Regions from separate parts of the Geobacillus sp. Manikaran-105 genome, predicted to be linked through region 1. Evidence: riboswitches for the same ligand, from Rfam matches in the RefSeq annotation. Region 1 holds a riboswitch; each other region holds the start of a gene.

Region 1 (5,429 bases):
TTCATCCAGGCGCGTCAAATCGTAGCCGGTCGTCCATAACTCTGGCAGCACGATGATGTCAGCGCCGTCTTTGGCAGCGGATTCCACGGCCTGTTCGGCTTGCTGTTCGTTTTTTGCTGGATCGCCAAATGCAATGTCAAGCTGCAGGCAGGCGATGCGGATCGTCATGAGCGTTCACCTCGGAAAAAAATTTTCTTTACATTTTGCTTTTAACGATATATGATGTTGCACTAGAATTTCAAGAATGTTTGAGAAGGTGTGGACGATGACGATCGAATTTCCCTTTTCCGAACTGCTTGAACAGCTGCCGAAGCAGTTTTTCGCCTCGCTCGTGGCGAAAGTCGGTGCGAAGATCAAGGCGGGTTATGATGTGATCAACTTAGGGCAGGGCAATCCGGATCAGCCGACGCCGGCGCACATTGTCGAAGCGATGCAGAAGGCAGCCGCGAACCCAAAATACCATAAATATTCGCCGTTTCAAGGCTACTCGTTTTTGAAAGAAGCCGTAGCGGCGTTTTACGCGCGCGAGTACGGGGTGACGATCGACCCGGCCCGCGAGGTCGCCATCTTGTTCGGCGGCAAAGCCGGGCTTGTCGAGCTGCCGCTTTGCCTCGTCAACCCGGGCGATGTCGTGCTCGTCCCGGACCCGGGTTATCCGGACTATTGGTCGGGAATCGCGCTCGCCCGCGCGCGGATGGAAATGATGCCGCTTGTCGCGGAGAATGGGTTTCTGCCGGATTATTCGGCCATTCCCAGGGCGGCGGCCGACCGGGCGAAACTGATGTTTTTAAACTATCCGAACAACCCGACCGGCGCGACGGCGACGAAGGAGTTTTTTGCTGAAACGGTGGCGTTTGCGGAAAAGTACGGCATAGCCGTTGTGCACGATTTTGCCTATGGCGCGATCGGCTTTGACGGCCAAAAGCCGGTCAGCTTTCTAGAAGTGGACGGGGCGAAAGACATTGGCGTTGAAATCTACACGTTCTCGAAAACGTACAATATGGCCGGCTGGCGCGTGGCGTTCGCTGTCGGCAATGAGCGGATCATCCGTGCCATTGAGTTGTTGCAAGATCATTTGTACGTCAGCTTGTTCGGCGCCGTCCAAGAAGCGGCGGCAGCTGCGCTCCTCGGCCCGCAAGACTGCGTCGCGGAGCTCATTGCCTTGTACGAGGCGCGCCGCAATACGTTTATTCATGCTTTGCGCGCGATCGGCTGGGAAGCGCCGGCGCCGTCTGGATCATTTTTCGCCTGGCTTCCGTTGCCAAAAGGCGCATCATCCGCCGAATTTGCCGATCTGTTGCTTGAGCGGGCGCACGTCGCCGTCGCCCCAGGCATCGGTTTTGGAAAACACGGCGAAGGGTATGTGCGCGTTGGATTGTTGACCGATGAAGCGCGGCTTCGCGAAGCGGCGGAGCGGATCGGCCGGCTCGGATTGTTTTGAAAAAAAGAGCGGCAATGAACCGTTGACGGGACAACGTTGACCAGGCTGTTTTGAAAAAAATGATTGACAACGGCGGCAAAGGCTGTCATAATTCAAAGTAAATTTGCCAATCGTTTGACAAGTGCATAAACGAGCAGGCTTTCTTATCAAGAGCAGGCGGAGGGACGAGCCCAATGAAGCCCGGCAACCGGCTTGGCGTACGCTAAGCACGGTGCTAATTCTTGCAGCGGAAACGCTGGGAGATAAGAAGAGCGCCATGAATGAATGACGCCTCTTCTTAGGAAGGGGCTTTTTTATTTCGCCATATATTGAAAGAGGGATGGACGATGAGTGCAGTCATTGCGACGTATTTGCTTCATGATGAACACGATATTCGCCAAAAGGCGGAAGGAATCGCGCTCGGCTTGACAGTCGGCACATGGACCGACTTGCCGCAGCTAGAGCAAGACCAGCTTCGCAAGCATAAAGGGGAAGTCGTTGCGATCGAAGAGCTTGGCGAGAGCGAGCGGGTAAACGCCTATTTCGGCAAGCGGTTGAAGCGGGCAATCGTCAAAATCGCTTACCCGACCGTCAACTTCAGCGCCGATTTGCCAGCATTGTTGGTGACGACGTTCGGCAAGCTGTCGCTTGACGGGGAAGTGCGGTTGCTTGATTTGGCATTTCCGGAAGAATGGAAGCGGCAGTTTCCGGGGCCGCGCTTTGGCATCGCCGGCATTCGCGAAAAGGTCGGAGTGTACGACCGCCCGCTGTTGATGAGCATTTTCAAAGGCATCGTCGGCCGCGATTTGGCGTATTTGACATCAGAGTTGAAAAAGCAAGCGCTTGGCGGCGTTGACTTGGTCAAAGATGACGAAATTTTGTTTGACAGCGATCGTCTGCCATTTGCGAAGCGCATTACAGAAGGCAAAGCGGCGCTCGAAGAGGTGTACGAACAAACAGGCAAGCGGACGCTGTATGCCGTCAACTTGACCGGCAAAACGTTTGAACTGAAAGAAAAAGCGAAACGGGCGGCTGAGCTTGGCGCCGATGTGCTGTTGTTCAACGTGTTCGCCTATGGATTGGACGTCCTGCAAGGGTTGCGGGAAGATGAAGAGATTTCCGTTCCGATCATGGCCCACCCGGCGTTCAGCGGCGCGATCACGCCGTCGGAGTTTTACGGCGTCGCCCCGTCGCTCTTGCTTGGAAAGCTTTTGCGGCTCGCCGGCGCCGACTTTGTCCTGTTCCCGTCGCCGTACGGCAGCGTCGCCTTGGAGCGTGAGCAGGCGCTTGGCATCGCAAGGGCGCTGACCGATGAACAAGAGCCGTTTGCCCGGGCGTTTCCAGTGCCATCGGCCGGCATCCATCCGGGCTTGGTGCCGCTCCTTGTCCGCGATTTTGGCCTTGACAGCGTCGTCAACGCCGGCGGCGGCATCCACGGCCACCCGGACGGGGCGATCGGCGGCGGAAAGGCGTTTCGCGCCGCCATCGACGCAGCGCTGGTCGGCCGTCCGCTTCGTGAAGCGGCGAAAGACAACGAGGCGCTGCAAAAGGCGATCGACCGCTGGGGCGCTATTGAGGTGGAAGCATGACGAAACAACTCGTTCTTTTTTGCGATTTTGACGGCACGATCACGGAAAACGACAACATCATCGCGATTATGAAACAGTTCGCCCCGCCGGAGTGGGAGGCGCTAAAGGACGACATTCTCGCCCAGCGCATCTCCGTTCAGGAAGGCGTCGGAAAAATGTTTTCGCTTCTTCCGTCAGCGCTGAAAGGGGAGATTGTTGACTTTTTGCTTAGCACCGCCCGCTTGCGCGAAGGGTTCCGCGAGTTTGTCGCATGGACAAAAGAGCAAAGCATCCCGCTCTATATCGTGAGCGGCGGCATCGACTTTTTCGTCTATCCGCTGCTTGAAGGGCTCATTGAACCGGAGCGAATTTTTTGCAACGGCTCCGATTTCAGCGGTGAGACGATCCGCATCACATGGCCGCATGCATGTGACAGCCGGTGCCAAAACGGCTGCGGCTGCTGCAAGCCGTCGCTATTGCGCAGGCTTGCCCGCCCGGACGGGTATCACGTCGTCATCGGCGATTCGATCACCGACTTGGCGGTGGCCAGGCAAGCCGACTATGTGCTGGCGCGCGATTTTCTGCTTGAAAAATGTCAAGAGCTTGACCTGCCGCACGCGCCATTTGCGACGTTTTTTGACGTGATGGATGCGTTGCAGCGAATGGAGGTGATCGTATGAGCATCGTCGTGAAAAAGTGGAACGAGCTTGCGGAAGTGAAAGCCGAGCTCGCCGCCCGCGATTGGTTTTTCGCAACAAGCGGCAATTTGTCGATCAAAGTGACGGACGACCCGTTGACGTTTTTGGTGACAGCGAGCGGCAAGGATAAGCGGAAGCAAACGGATGAGGACTTCTTGCTCGTTGACGCTGCCGGCCGACCAGCGGAGAAAACACATTTAAAGCCATCAGCGGAGACGCTGCTGCATGTGGAAATTTACAACCGCACAAACGCCGGTTGCGTCTTGCACGTTCATACCGTGGACAACAATTTGATTTCTGAACTGTATGCGTCAAACGGGGAAGCAGTCTTTTCCGGCCAGGAAATCATCAAGGCGTTTGGCATTTGGGAAGAAAACGCCGCAGTGCGCATCCCGATCATTAACAATGACGCCGACATCCCGACGCTGGCTCGGGAGTTTGCGAACCATGTTCATGGCGACGCCGGCGCCGTGTTGATCCACAACCACGGCATTACCGTCTGGGGACGAACGGCGTTTGAAGCGAAAAAACATTTGGAAGCGTGGGAGTTTTTGTTCAGCTGGCAGGTGAAGCGGCTGCTTTTGCAACGGGCCGGCCTGCCGGTTGGCTAATATACATCTTTTAGAAGGGGGATTTTGACATGGCCGTCATCAAAGTGAGAAAAACGGGCCAAGTGATTGAAGGAGAAGACAATGTGCGCGCGTTTTTGAACAGTCAAGGGGTGTTGTATGAACATTGGGACATCACGAAACTGCCGGAGCATTTGCGCGATAAATATGTTCTGACAGATGAAGAAAAAAATGAAATTTTAGCGACGTTCAAAGACGAAATTGAAGACTTGGCGGCGCGCCGCGGCTACAAAACATGGGATATCGTCGCTCTGTCCGATGCGACGCCGAACTTGGATGAACTGCTGAAAAAATTTGAACAAGTGCACATCCATACGGAAGACGAAGTGCGCGCCATTACGGCCGGCCATGGCATTTTCATTATCAAAGGCGACAAAGAGACCGGCTATTTTGACGTCGAGCTGGAAGCCGGCGATGTCATTTCCGTGCCGGAAGGGAATCCGCACTACTTTACGCTCATGGACGACCGCCAAGTCGTAGCCGTCCGCCTGTTCATCGACCCGTCCGGTTGGGTCGCCCATCCGTATGAAGAGAAAGAAGAGGCTGTCCAATAATGAGAACACCCCGTTGCCAGGCAAGGCAGCGGGGTGTTTCGTTCTGTATGGAGAGGAGCGCTTGCCTCGATGACGGAAGGAGAGACCGCTAAAACGATTCGGTTAACAAAATCATAAACAAAATGCCGATAATAAAGGCGTACGTCGAGATCCGTTCGTTGCCGTCGCCATGGCTTTCGGGAATGAGCTCTTTGTAAATGATGAACAGCATCGCCCCGGCGGCAAACGCCAACCCGTATGGAACGAGGCCGCGGAAGAGAGAGGTTAAATAAAAGCCGAGCAAAGACGTCACAATTTCGACCGCGCCGGTTAACGTGGCAATGACAAACGCTTTAAAGCGGCCAATCTGCTGATTGACTAAAAACAAGGCGACCAAAAATCCTTCCGGCGCGTTTTGCAAGCCGATGGCCAATGCGATCAAATTGCCGGTTTGCGAAGCGCCGTCTGAGGCGTAGCTCACCCCGACTGACAGCCCTTCGGGGAGATTGTGCATCGCAATGGCGGCGATGATGAGCATCGCCTTTTCGTCGAATTGCAAGCCGCTTTTCGTATGCTCCAAG
Region 2 (5,429 bases), on a different contig from region 1:
TTGTCGGCGGTTCCGTGTTTTTGGAGTCGATCTACAGCTATCCGGGGCTTGGCCAGCTGTTTTTGCAGTCGATTATGCAGCGGGATTACAGCGTCGTGACGGCGCTCGTCATGATTTCCGGCCTAGCGACGCTGGTGGGCACGCTGTTGTCGGACATCATTTTGAGTGCGGTCGACCCGCGCATCCGGATTGAGTAGGGAAGGAGGAAGGCAGCTGACATGAAAGCGGAAATCAGCGGCCCAACGCCGGCCGGAGCGAACATCGAGAAAAGCCCTTCCGCCTTTTCGATCATGTGGCGGGAGGTGGCTCGGGATCGGCTCGCGCTTGGTTCGCTCATCATTTTAGGAATCCTTTTGTCGATCGTCTATGGCGTGTCGCTCTTTTTGGATCAAGAGGAAATCGTGAAAGTGGATTTTCTTTCCATCTATTCTCCGCCGTCAGCGGAACACTGGCTTGGCACAGACTACGGAGGGCGCGACGTGTTTGGCCAGCTCATCATCGGCGCCCGCAATTCGTTTACGATCGGGCTGGCCATTACGCTCATCACTGGGGCGATCGGCCTCATTGTCGGATTGGTGGCCGGCTATTTCGGCGGCTGGATTGACAATGTCATTATGCGCATCATCGATTTCATTCTCGTTCTGCCGTTTTTGATGCTCGTTATTGTTTTTGTCGCCACTGTGCCTAAATATAATGTATTGACGTTCATTTTGATCATGAGCGCGTTTTTGTGGACGGGCAAAGCCCGGCTGATCCGCGCCAAAACGCTTGCCGAGCGCGAGCTGGATTATGTCAGCGCGTCAAAAACGCTCGGCACGCCAGATTGGAAAATCATTATTTTTCAAATTTTGCCCAACCTCAGCTCGATCATTATCGTCAATTTGACGTTAAATTTGGCGGGCAACATCGGCATCGAGTCCGGGCTCACGTATCTTGGCTTCGGGCTGCCGGAGAGCACGCCGAGCTTAGGGACGTTGGTCAGCTATGCGACCAACCCGGATGTTTTGCAAAACAAATGGTGGGTTTGGTTGCCTGCGTCATTGCTTATTTTAGTGATGATGCTGTGCATAAATTTCATCGGCCAAGCGCTGAAACGTGCGGCTGATGCAAGACAACGACTAGGATAAGGGGGAAGAAAATGTGAAGAGAAAATGGCTGGCGGCTCTCGCCGCGCTCTTGCTCGTGCTCGCCGGGTGCACGGGCAAATCCGACACAACGAGCGGAAAGGGCAACAATAACGAAAAACCGGCGGCTCAGAAGGAAGACATCAGCAAATTCCCGATGACGGTGAAAAACGACGGGAAAATCATCGATGGCGGCGTGTTGAAATACGGCCTTGTGTCCGATACGCCGTTTGAAGGGACGCTCAGCTATGCATTCTACACCGGAGCGCCCGACGCAGAGATTTTGCAATTTTTTGACGAGTCGCTTTTCCGGACGAACGGTGACTATGAAATTACAAATGATGGGGCTGCCACGTATGAGTTGTCGGATGATAAAAAGACGATGACAATCCATATTAAAGACAATGTGAATTGGCATGACGGCCAGCCGGTGACCGCCGAAGACTTGGAGTATGCGTATTTGGTCATCGGCCATAAAGATTACACCGGCGTCCGCTATGGCGATGCGCTCATCCAAGGCATCGTCGGGATGGAAGAATATCATAGCGGCAAAGCGGATAAAATTTCCGGCATTAAAGTCATCGACAAAAAGACGTTGACGATCACATGGAAACAGGCCAATCCGTCGGTGTTGACTGGCATTTGGGCGTATCCGCTGCCGAAGCATTACTTGAAAGACATTCCGATCAAAGACTTGGCGAAATCGGATAAAATCCGGAAAAACCCGATCGGGTTCGGTCCGTTTAAAGTGAAGAAAATCGTTCCGGGCGAGTCGGTCGAATTTGTTCGCAATGATGACTACTGGGCTGGCAAACCGAACTTGGAAGGCGTCATTTTGAAAGTCGTCAGCCCGCAAGTCGTCCTGCAAGCGCTGAAAAAAGGCGAAATTGACGTCGCTGAGTTCCCGACTGACCAATATTTGAACGCGAAAGGGACGAAAAACATTCAGTTTATCGGCAGAGTGGATTTGGCGTACAACTATATCGGCTTTAAACTCGGCCATTGGGATGCGAAAAAGCAGGAAAACGTAATGGACAATCCGAAATTCCAAAACAAAAAACTGCGCCAAGCCATGGCGTACGCCATCAACAACCAAGAGGTGGCCGACCGCCTGTATCATGGTTTGCGCTTCCCGGCGAACACGCTCATTCCGCCGTCGTTCCCGGGCTATCATGACAGTTCCATCAAAGGGTATACGTACAATCCGGAAAAAGCGAAACAATTGCTGGATGAAGCGGGATATAAAGATGTGGATGGCGATGGCCTCCGCGAAGATCCAAACGGCAAAAAATTCAAGGTCAACTTCTTGGCGATGAGCGGTGGGGACATCGCTGAACCGCTGGCCAAATTTTATATGCAATGCTGGAAAGATGTGGGCCTCGATGTTCAGCTTGTAGACGGACGCTTGGCGGAGTTCAACTCCTTCTACGATATGGTCGAAAAAGACGATCCGAAAGTGGATGTCTACGCCGCCGCTTGGGCAACGGGAACGGACGTCGACCCGTACGGATTGTACGGCCGCAACGTCATGTTCAACTACTCGCGCTGGGTGAATGAGAAAAACGATGAACTGTTGGAAAAAGGTCATTCCGAACAGGCGTTTGACAAAGAATATCGTCGGAAAATTTACAGTGAATGGCAACAGCTGATGAACGAAGAAGTTCCGGTCATTCCGACGTTGTATCGTTCGGCCATTTATGCCGTCAACAACCGCGTCGCCAACTTCACGGTCGATCCGGGCTCGAAACTGACGTGGAAAGATGTCGGCGTCACGTCCGAGCAGCCGGAAGTGGCGGAATAAACAAAAAAGCGATTGCTTCTATGGGATTCGATATGGTAACATGAAAGACAAATGATCATACGTCTTATCAAGAGTGGGCGAGAGAACGGGCTTGATGACCCCACAGCAACCTGCCGCCGGCAAGGTGCTAACACCCGCAAAGCGGTCTCGCTTTGGATGATAAGAACGGCTGCCCCCTTTCGCATCATTCCGAGGCGAAAGGGGTTTTTGTCGATAGGGGGTGAAGGGGGAAATAGTGGAGAGGGACATGTCGATCCGAGCTTGCATGGCCGCTCATCTCCGTGCCGCTGCGTTCGCCGTTCATGTCATGCGCTGCGTGCAGGCGGAGCTGATTCGATTTGACCCTGAAGCGGCGGTTCATGTCGACCGTGGGGACGGATACGTTCATTTGTATGGGAAAGCGCAAGGGACAACCTTTTCAGTGTTGTTGACCGACAGCGAGGCGGACGAATGGAAGGCGGACGGACCGTACGCCCTTGATCGCTACATATGGACAGAGCTTGGGAAAAAAGGGATTTTTCCAATGCGGATGACGCCGTATTTACAAGCTGTATGGTTAATGGAGTCATAGAAAGGAAGAGGACGAATGGCAGTCAAAAAATTTGAGCATGTCGGCATTCAAGTAAAAGACATCGAGGCATCAAAGGCATTTTACCAAAACGTCGTCGGCCTGGAGTTGCTTGACGAAATGATTCATACGAACGGAACGATGAAACTGGCGTTTTTAGGGATTGACGGCTCGATCGTCGTCGAGCTGATCGAAGGATACAACCCGGATTTGCCGACGGAAGGAAAAGTGCACCACGTGGCGTTTACGGTCGAAGGCATCGAGCAGGAAAAAGAACGGCTTCAGTCGCTCGGCGTCCCGCTAGTGTGGGATGAAATTACAACGCTCCCAAACGGGGCGAAATACTTATTTTTCCTTGGTCCGGACGGCGAATGGATCGAGTTTTACGAGCCGGCGCAATGAACGAAGGGGAAGGCGGCCATCGGTATGGCCGCCTTTTGCCGTGCAAGAAGGAAAATAGGGAGTGCACCGCGTATAGGTAAAGGGGAGAGGAGGAGAACAGATGGAGCCGCAAGTCATTCGCGCCATTCAAGACGACTACCCGGATGAATTCGCCTGGTGCTACGGCTGCGGGCGTCTGAATGAACAAGGCCACCATTTCCGCACCGGGTGGGACGGAGACAAAACGGTGACCGTCTATACGCCGCGTCCGGAACATACGGCGATCCCCGGGTTTGTGTACGGCGGGCTGATCGCCTCGCTCATTGATTGCCACGGCACCGGTTCAGCGGCGCTTGCCTTGCATCGGAAAAACGGCCATGAGCCGGGAAGCGGGGAAACGCCGCCGCGCTTTGTCACCGCGTCGCTTCACGTCGACTTTGTCAAGCCGACGCCGCATGGCGTGCCGCTTGTCGCCGTCGGAACGGTGACGGAGATTCACCCGAAAAAATGGCAAGTGGACACCGAGGTGTTCGCCAACGGCGAACTGTGCGCCCGCGGTCAAGTCGTCGCGGTCGTCATGCCGAAAACGTTTGTCCAGGGATGACAAGCAAACGAAAAGCGCCGGAGGGCGGCTGTTTTTGACAGCGCTTTCTCCGGCGCTTGGCAACTGGTCGAAAACGGCTGCGCCTCACCTCGTTTCGCCATTGAGGACTGATGATGTCATGAAAAAGGCAACTCGACAACGCCTCTTCTCAAGTGGGGAAACCTTGTGAAATTGGTTCTCCTTTTTCAACAAAACCACCGATTTGGCGAACATCATCGTTTTTCACCGGTTTTCTCGGATTCCTCTGATCATCGCTTTCCATGCGTTTCAAAACAACAACAGCAGCTGCTGTTTGGACTCGTCGAATCCAAGGAGAACGAGCATGCGCAAAAACGCCTTTTGGAGATCCATCACCTTCACGGTTTGTCCATGATCAGCACCGACGACGTGGCGCTCGCCACTTCTTTGCCGTTTTGCCGGACGACGGCAGTCACATAGGCGACAGTTTTCCCGAACTTTTCCACTCGCGCTTCCACTTCAGCTTCCCCTGCCGCCGCGGGGCGGTGAAACGTCGTCTGCAAGTTGATGGACGCGTGCAGCTGGTCATCGCGAAGCAAGGTGGTCACCGCATACGCCATGAGAATATCCGCCGCCGCTCCGACGAACCCGCCCATGATCACCCCGTTGCCGTTGAGGAGCGATTCATGGATCGTCCATACCCCTTTCGCATAGCCGTCCCGGGCTTCCGCCAGGCGGACGCCGAGCGTCTCATCGCACGGCGGCGGCGCGCTTTTTCCGGCAATGACGTCATGCAAGTTGGTAATTGGCTTCATCTCGAACATCCTTTCTGTCATCCATTGCGTTTCCATGAAAATGGGGTCATTTTCATGCCCGGATGGAGGGCAAAACGCCGCCCGCGGATCGTTTCGGTGAACATCATGGATCCTAAAGCAGCGATTTTCATCGGGTGGTGAGCGAAATGAGCTCATGGATGTTTTATTCGCCAAACGG
Region 3 (5,429 bases), on a different contig from region 1:
TATGCTTGTTTGTCAGCCCATGTGTTTTGCGGCTGCAGGACGTCATCCGGCACGCCGGGGACGTGGGTTGGGATGGCGAGGCCGAAAATCGGGTCTTGCACCGTTTCGACGTTGTCCAGCTCCCCTTCGACGGCGGCTTGCACCATCGCCCGGGTGTAGGCGAGCTTCATGCGGCTGCCGACGCCGTACGGCCCCCCTGTCCAGCCGGTGTTGACCAAAAAGACGCGGACGTTGTGTTCGGCGATTTTTTGCCCGAGCATTTCCGCGTATTCGACGGCCGGGCGCGGCAAAAACGGTGCGCCGAAGCACGTTGAGAACGTTGCTTCCGGTTCGGTGACGCCGCGTTCGGTGCCGGCGAGTTTGCTTGTGTAGCCGCTTAAGAAATGGTACATCGCCTGTTCACGCGTCAGCTTGCTGATCGGCGGCAGGACGCCGAACGCATCGGCTGTCAAAAACACGATCGTGGACGGATGGCCGGCGACGCTCGGGTCGATGATGTTTTGGATCGCCTGAAGCGGGTAGGCGGCGCGTGTGTTTTCCGTCAGCGTGCCGTCGTCGTAATTCGGCACCCGCGTCGCGTCATCGAGAACGACGTTTTCGAGCACCGCGCCGAAGCCGATGGCGTCAAAAATTTGCGGCTCTTTCTCGCGCGATAGGTTGATGCATTTCGCATAGCAGCCGCCTTCGATGTTGAAAATGCCGCGGCTTGACCAACCGTGTTCGTCATCGCCGATCAAGCGGCGGTTCGGGTCGGTCGAGAGCGTCGTTTTTCCCGTTCCCGACAAGCCGAAAAAGAGGGCGACGTCGCCTTCCTGCCCGACGTTGGCCGAGCAGTGCATCGGCAGGATGCCTTGTTCCGGCAGCACATAGTTCATGACCGAGAAAATCGATTTTTTCATTTCGCCGGCATACTCGGTGCCGCCGATCAACACGGTGCGCCGTTCAAACGAGATGATGATGAACGCTTCCGAGCGCGTCCCGTCCACCTTCGGGTCGGCTTTAAAGTTCGGCGCGCAAATGACGGTGAATTGCGGCTCGTGCGCGGCGAGCTCCTCGGCGCTCGGGCGGATGAACAGCTGATGGACGAACAAGTTGTGCCAGGCGAATTCGTTGACGACTTGAATCGGCAGCCGGTATTTCGGATCGGCGCCGGCAAAGCCTTTAAAGACGAACAGTTCATCTTGTTTCATTAAATAATCGAGCACTTTGTCGTACAGTTTCTCAAACGTTTCCGGAGACATCGGCTGGTTGACCGTTCCCCAGTCGATCGTTTGCTTCGTGGACGGTTCTTCGACGATGTATTTGTCTTTCGGCGACCGCCCCGTGTACTTGCCGGTTGTCACGGCAACCGCCCCGGTGTGGGTCAGCCGTCCTTCGTTCCGCTGCAATACTTTCTCGACGAGCTCGGCGACGGACAATTGGTGATGTACGTACGGTTTTTGCAGCAATACATCCAGCTTATTTGTCATGTTTGCGATCCCCATGTTCACAACCTGCCTTCTTTTTGTAATCACTCTTGAAAATAGTATAACACATTTTTATTAATAGTCCATACTAATTGTGTGGGTTTTTTTGAACTTATTTTGCCTATTTTTCAGATTTTGCACGCTCTCCCGCCTGTGCTTCAAGCGGGAGGCGGCCGTTCCCGGGTTGTCTTACTGTCTTGCTATTAAGGAAGCAGGCAGTGATGACCCAAATCGGCAATACGTTTGCCAAATCCGCCTCGTCTTGTTCAAGCATGCAGCCGGAAGCGGCACGTTTATATAGACGCGCTCCCCTCCTATACAAAAGAAAGGGGCTGCGTTTAGCTTCCCTTTGTTTTATGGAGGCAAGGGAAAGGCGCTCATTCCTCCTTTGCTTGGGTTCGTGCGCGGAAGCGGGATGATAAAAAATTCACTTCTGCGGTTGACTTTGTTCCTTCAATTGCGATAAGATAATTCATTGAACGGATACTCTTATCCCGAGCCGGTGGAGGGACAGGCCCGATGAAGCCCAGCAACCGTCACAACTGGACATGTGTGAAATGGTGCTAACCTGTGGCAAGGCGCAGTCCTTGAACGATAAGAGTGAAAGGAAGCAATACGATTGCCATGACCTTTCCTCAGCCGTTACAGGAAAGGTTTTTTATATTGCGAAGGGAAAAAGGGAAATGAGTTCCGTGTCGCCACATTATGTTAAGAGGAGGAAACAAACCGAATGTCAGCCAAACGCCGCTTGTTTACGTCAGAGTCTGTGACAGAAGGACATCCGGATAAAATTTGCGACCAAATTTCTGATGCCATTTTGGATGCCATTTTGGAAAAAGACCCGAACGCCCGTGTCGCTTGCGAAACGAGCGTGACGACCGGGCTGGTGCTCGTGAGTGGGGAAATCACAACATCAACGTACGTGGACATTCCGCGCATCGTCCGCGATACGGTCCGGGAGATCGGCTACACGCGCGCCAAATACGGATTTGACGCCGATACGTGCGCGGTGCTGACGTCGATTGACGAACAGTCGCCAGACATTGCGATGGGGGTGGACCGGGCGCTTGAGGCGCGCGAAGGTCAGATGACTGACGAGGAAATTGAAGCGATCGGCGCCGGCGACCAAGGATTGATGTTTGGGTTCGCCTGCAATGAGACGGAAGAATTGATGCCGCTGCCGATTTCGCTTGCGCACCGCTTGGCGCGTCGATTGGCGGAAGTGCGTAAAACGGACGTCTTGCCGTACTTGCGGCCGGACGGGAAAACGCAAGTGACGATCGAATACGATGAAAACGGCAAACCGGTGCGCGTCGATACGATCGTCGTGTCCGCGCAGCACCATCCGGAAATTACGCAAGAGCAAATCGAGCGCGACATTAAGGAGCATGTCATCAAACCGGTCGTGCCGGCCGAGCTGCTTGATGAGAACACGAACTATTTCATCAACCCGACAGGACGGTTTGTCATCGGCGGTCCGCAAGGGGATGCTGGGCTGACGGGGCGGAAAATCATTGTCGACACGTACGGCGGCTACGCCCGCCATGGCGGCGGCGCGTTCTCGGGCAAAGACCCGACGAAAGTCGACCGCTCGGCGGCGTATGCGGCCCGCTATGTGGCGAAAAACATCGTTGCGGCAGGACTGGCCGACAAATGCGAAGTGCAGCTCGCCTACGCGATCGGCGTCGCCCGTCCGGTATCGATTTCCATTGATACGTTCGGCACCGGCAAAGTGTCGGAAGACATTTTGATTGAGGTCGTGCGCAGCAACTTCGATCTCCGCCCGGCGGGCATCATCAAAATGCTTGACCTGCGCCGCCCGATTTACAAACAGACGGCCGCTTACGGGCATTTCGGGCGTACGGACATCGACTTGCCGTGGGAGCGCACTGATAAAGCGACGACGCTGAGAGAACAAGCGCTGGCGCTGGCGAACAAGTAAGGCCGGACGGCGCGGATGCGCGAGTCGTTTCAGGCGTCGGCAAACGCAACAGAACAAGAGCTGCCGGATTACGGCAGCTCTTGTTCGTGAGGACGCGCGGCTTGCTGCAGCGCTTTGTAATATTGCCCTTTTTCCACATATTCGCGGCGGATGCGCTCCATTTCGCGGAGGTCGTCTTCCGTCAGTTCGCGGACGACTTTGGCCGGGCGGCCGAGGGCGAGCGTGTTGGGCGGAATTTTTTTGCCCGGCGGCACTAAACTGCCGGCGCCGATAAACGCGCCTTCCCCGATTTCCGCGCGGTCCAAAATGATTGAGCCCATGCCGATGAGCGCGTTTTTGCGAACGATGGCGCTGTGCAAAATGACTTGATGGCCGACCGTCACCCCGTCTTCAATGATAAGCGGATTGTTTGGACTTTGATGCAAAATTGAGTTATCTTGGATATTGACCCGGTTGCCGATCACCGTCGGCGCCACGTCGCCGCGGATGACGGTATTGAACCAAATGCTCGTCTCTTCGCCGATCACGACATCGCCGGTGATCGTCACATAGTCGGCGATAAAGGCGGAGGCGGCGATTTGCGGCGTTTTTCCTTTGTACGGATAGATCATGGGCGTTCGTTCCTTTCTGTTGCAAAATCGATCGTTCACCATGTATTGTACAACGCTGCGTCCAAATCGCCAACGAAAGCGAGCGCGCCTAATCGGGATTGGTGAAAAACGTTTCGTTTCGCCCGATGAGTGGTTGGGATCGGGGAAGAAGATCCGATTTCACAAAGCTTCTCAACGTGAGAAGAACCGTTGTTGAGCGGCTTTTTCACTCCGTCGCCAACCCTTTTATGGTTTGCCCCGGCCGCATTGATGGCAATACTGGAAGACGAGATCGCAAGCTGTTCAGACGCGAAACAATTTTGGTTGCCGATAAGATGGAAATGCTAGGAGACGAGACCATGGTGTTTGCACCTGAGGTGAGCCGATTGAACATTCCGAAAAACCCCATCTCCTTGATGAAAATGGTGTATCGTGACGTGCTTCCGCTTGTCCACCGCGAGCTTGCCTATTGGCGGCGCCAGGCCGAGCGCATTCCCGACCCGGAGCTTCGGCGCCAGGCCTTGGCGAGCATCGCGTCGAAAACGTTCCATTGCGAAGGCGGCTCCATTTTGGCGCTTTTGGCCGGAGAAAACATGGAGGATTGCATCCGCTTTATCGTGGCTTACCAGACGATCAGCGATTATTTGGATAATTTGTGCGACCGCAGCACCTCGCTTGATCCGCTCGACTTTCGCGCCTTGCACGATTCAATGCCGGACGCGTTGACAATCGGCGCCGAGCCGTCGAACTATTACCGCCATCGCCGCGAGCAGGAAGACGGCGGCTATTTGCCGGCGCTCGTCCGCACGTGCCAAGAGGTGCTCGAGACGGTGCGCCATTATGAGACGATCGCCCCGTTTTTACATGAGTTGGCCGGATATTATTGCGACTTGCAAGTACATAAACATGTCGAAGCGAGCGAGCGGGTGCCGCGGTTGGAGAAATGGTTCGCGCAATACAAAGACGCCTTGCCGCCGATGGAGTGGTATGAGTTTTCCGCCTGCTCCGGTTCGACGCTCGGCATTTTCTGTCTCGTCGCCTATGCGTTTGGCGAATCGCTGCCGCTGGAGATGGCGAGACAAGTGCGCGACGGTTATTTTCCATACATTCAAGGGCTGCACATTTTGCTCGACTATTTGATCGATCAAGAGGAAGATCGAGCCGGCGGCGATTTGAATTTTTGCTTTTACTATCCGAATGAAACGGTGATGCTTGAGCGGCTTTGCCATTTCATCGAAGAGGCCGACCGCCATGTCGGCGCCCTTCCGCACGGCCAGTTTCACCGCCTTATTCACCGAGGGCTTCTTGGGTTGTATTTGTCGGATGCCAAGGTGAAAAAGCAACGCGGTCTGCACCGGCTGGCGCGCCGGCTCGTCCGCGCCGGCGGGGCGGCGTCGATGTTTTTTTATTGGAACGGAAAAGCGTACCGCT

What was found. A riboswitch is a leader RNA that binds a small molecule or an ion and turns the genes downstream of it on or off. The one in region 1 is predicted to bind S-adenosylmethionine.
Region 2: another riboswitch for S-adenosylmethionine. It lies ahead of CV945_RS07035 (hypothetical protein); the one in region 1 lies ahead of mtnW (2,3-diketo-5-methylthiopentyl-1-phosphate enolase).
Region 3: another riboswitch for S-adenosylmethionine. It lies ahead of metK (methionine adenosyltransferase); the one in region 1 lies ahead of mtnW (2,3-diketo-5-methylthiopentyl-1-phosphate enolase).

Annotation. Positions count from the first base shown of each region.
Region 1 is NZ_PIJG01000031.1:20,329-25,757, forward strand. It holds gene CV945_RS10355 (carbon-nitrogen family hydrolase) at 1-168, opposite strand, end outside; gene CV945_RS10360 (pyridoxal phosphate-dependent aminotransferase) at 266-1,441, shown strand; SAM riboswitch class I at 1,582-1,690, shown strand; gene mtnW (2,3-diketo-5-methylthiopentyl-1-phosphate enolase) at 1,768-3,009, shown strand; gene mtnX (2-hydroxy-3-keto-5-methylthiopentenyl-1-phosphate phosphatase) at 3,006-3,668, shown strand; gene CV945_RS10375 (methylthioribulose 1-phosphate dehydratase) at 3,665-4,297, shown strand; gene CV945_RS10380 (1,2-dihydroxy-3-keto-5-methylthiopentene dioxygenase) at 4,327-4,869, shown strand; gene CV945_RS10385 (ZIP family metal transporter) at 4,958-5,429, opposite strand, start outside.
Region 2 is NZ_PIJG01000017.1:33,124-38,552, reverse strand. It holds gene opp4B (oligopeptide ABC transporter permease) at 1-197, shown strand, start outside; gene CV945_RS07045 (ABC transporter permease) at 219-1,127, shown strand; gene opp4A (oligopeptide ABC transporter substrate-binding protein) at 1,141-2,925, shown strand; SAM riboswitch class I at 2,987-3,091, shown strand; gene CV945_RS07035 (hypothetical protein) at 3,173-3,496, shown strand; gene CV945_RS07030 (VOC family protein) at 3,512-3,895, shown strand; gene CV945_RS07025 (PaaI family thioesterase) at 3,996-4,478, shown strand; gene CV945_RS07020 (PaaI family thioesterase) at 4,835-5,251, opposite strand.
Region 3 is NZ_PIJG01000015.1:262-5,690, forward strand. It holds gene pckA (phosphoenolpyruvate carboxykinase (ATP)) at 1-1,484, opposite strand, end outside; SAM riboswitch class I at 1,953-2,067, shown strand; gene metK (methionine adenosyltransferase) at 2,197-3,408, shown strand; gene CV945_RS06350 (gamma carbonic anhydrase) at 3,477-4,019, opposite strand; gene CV945_RS06355 (tetraprenyl-beta-curcumene synthase family protein) at 4,358-5,429, shown strand, end outside.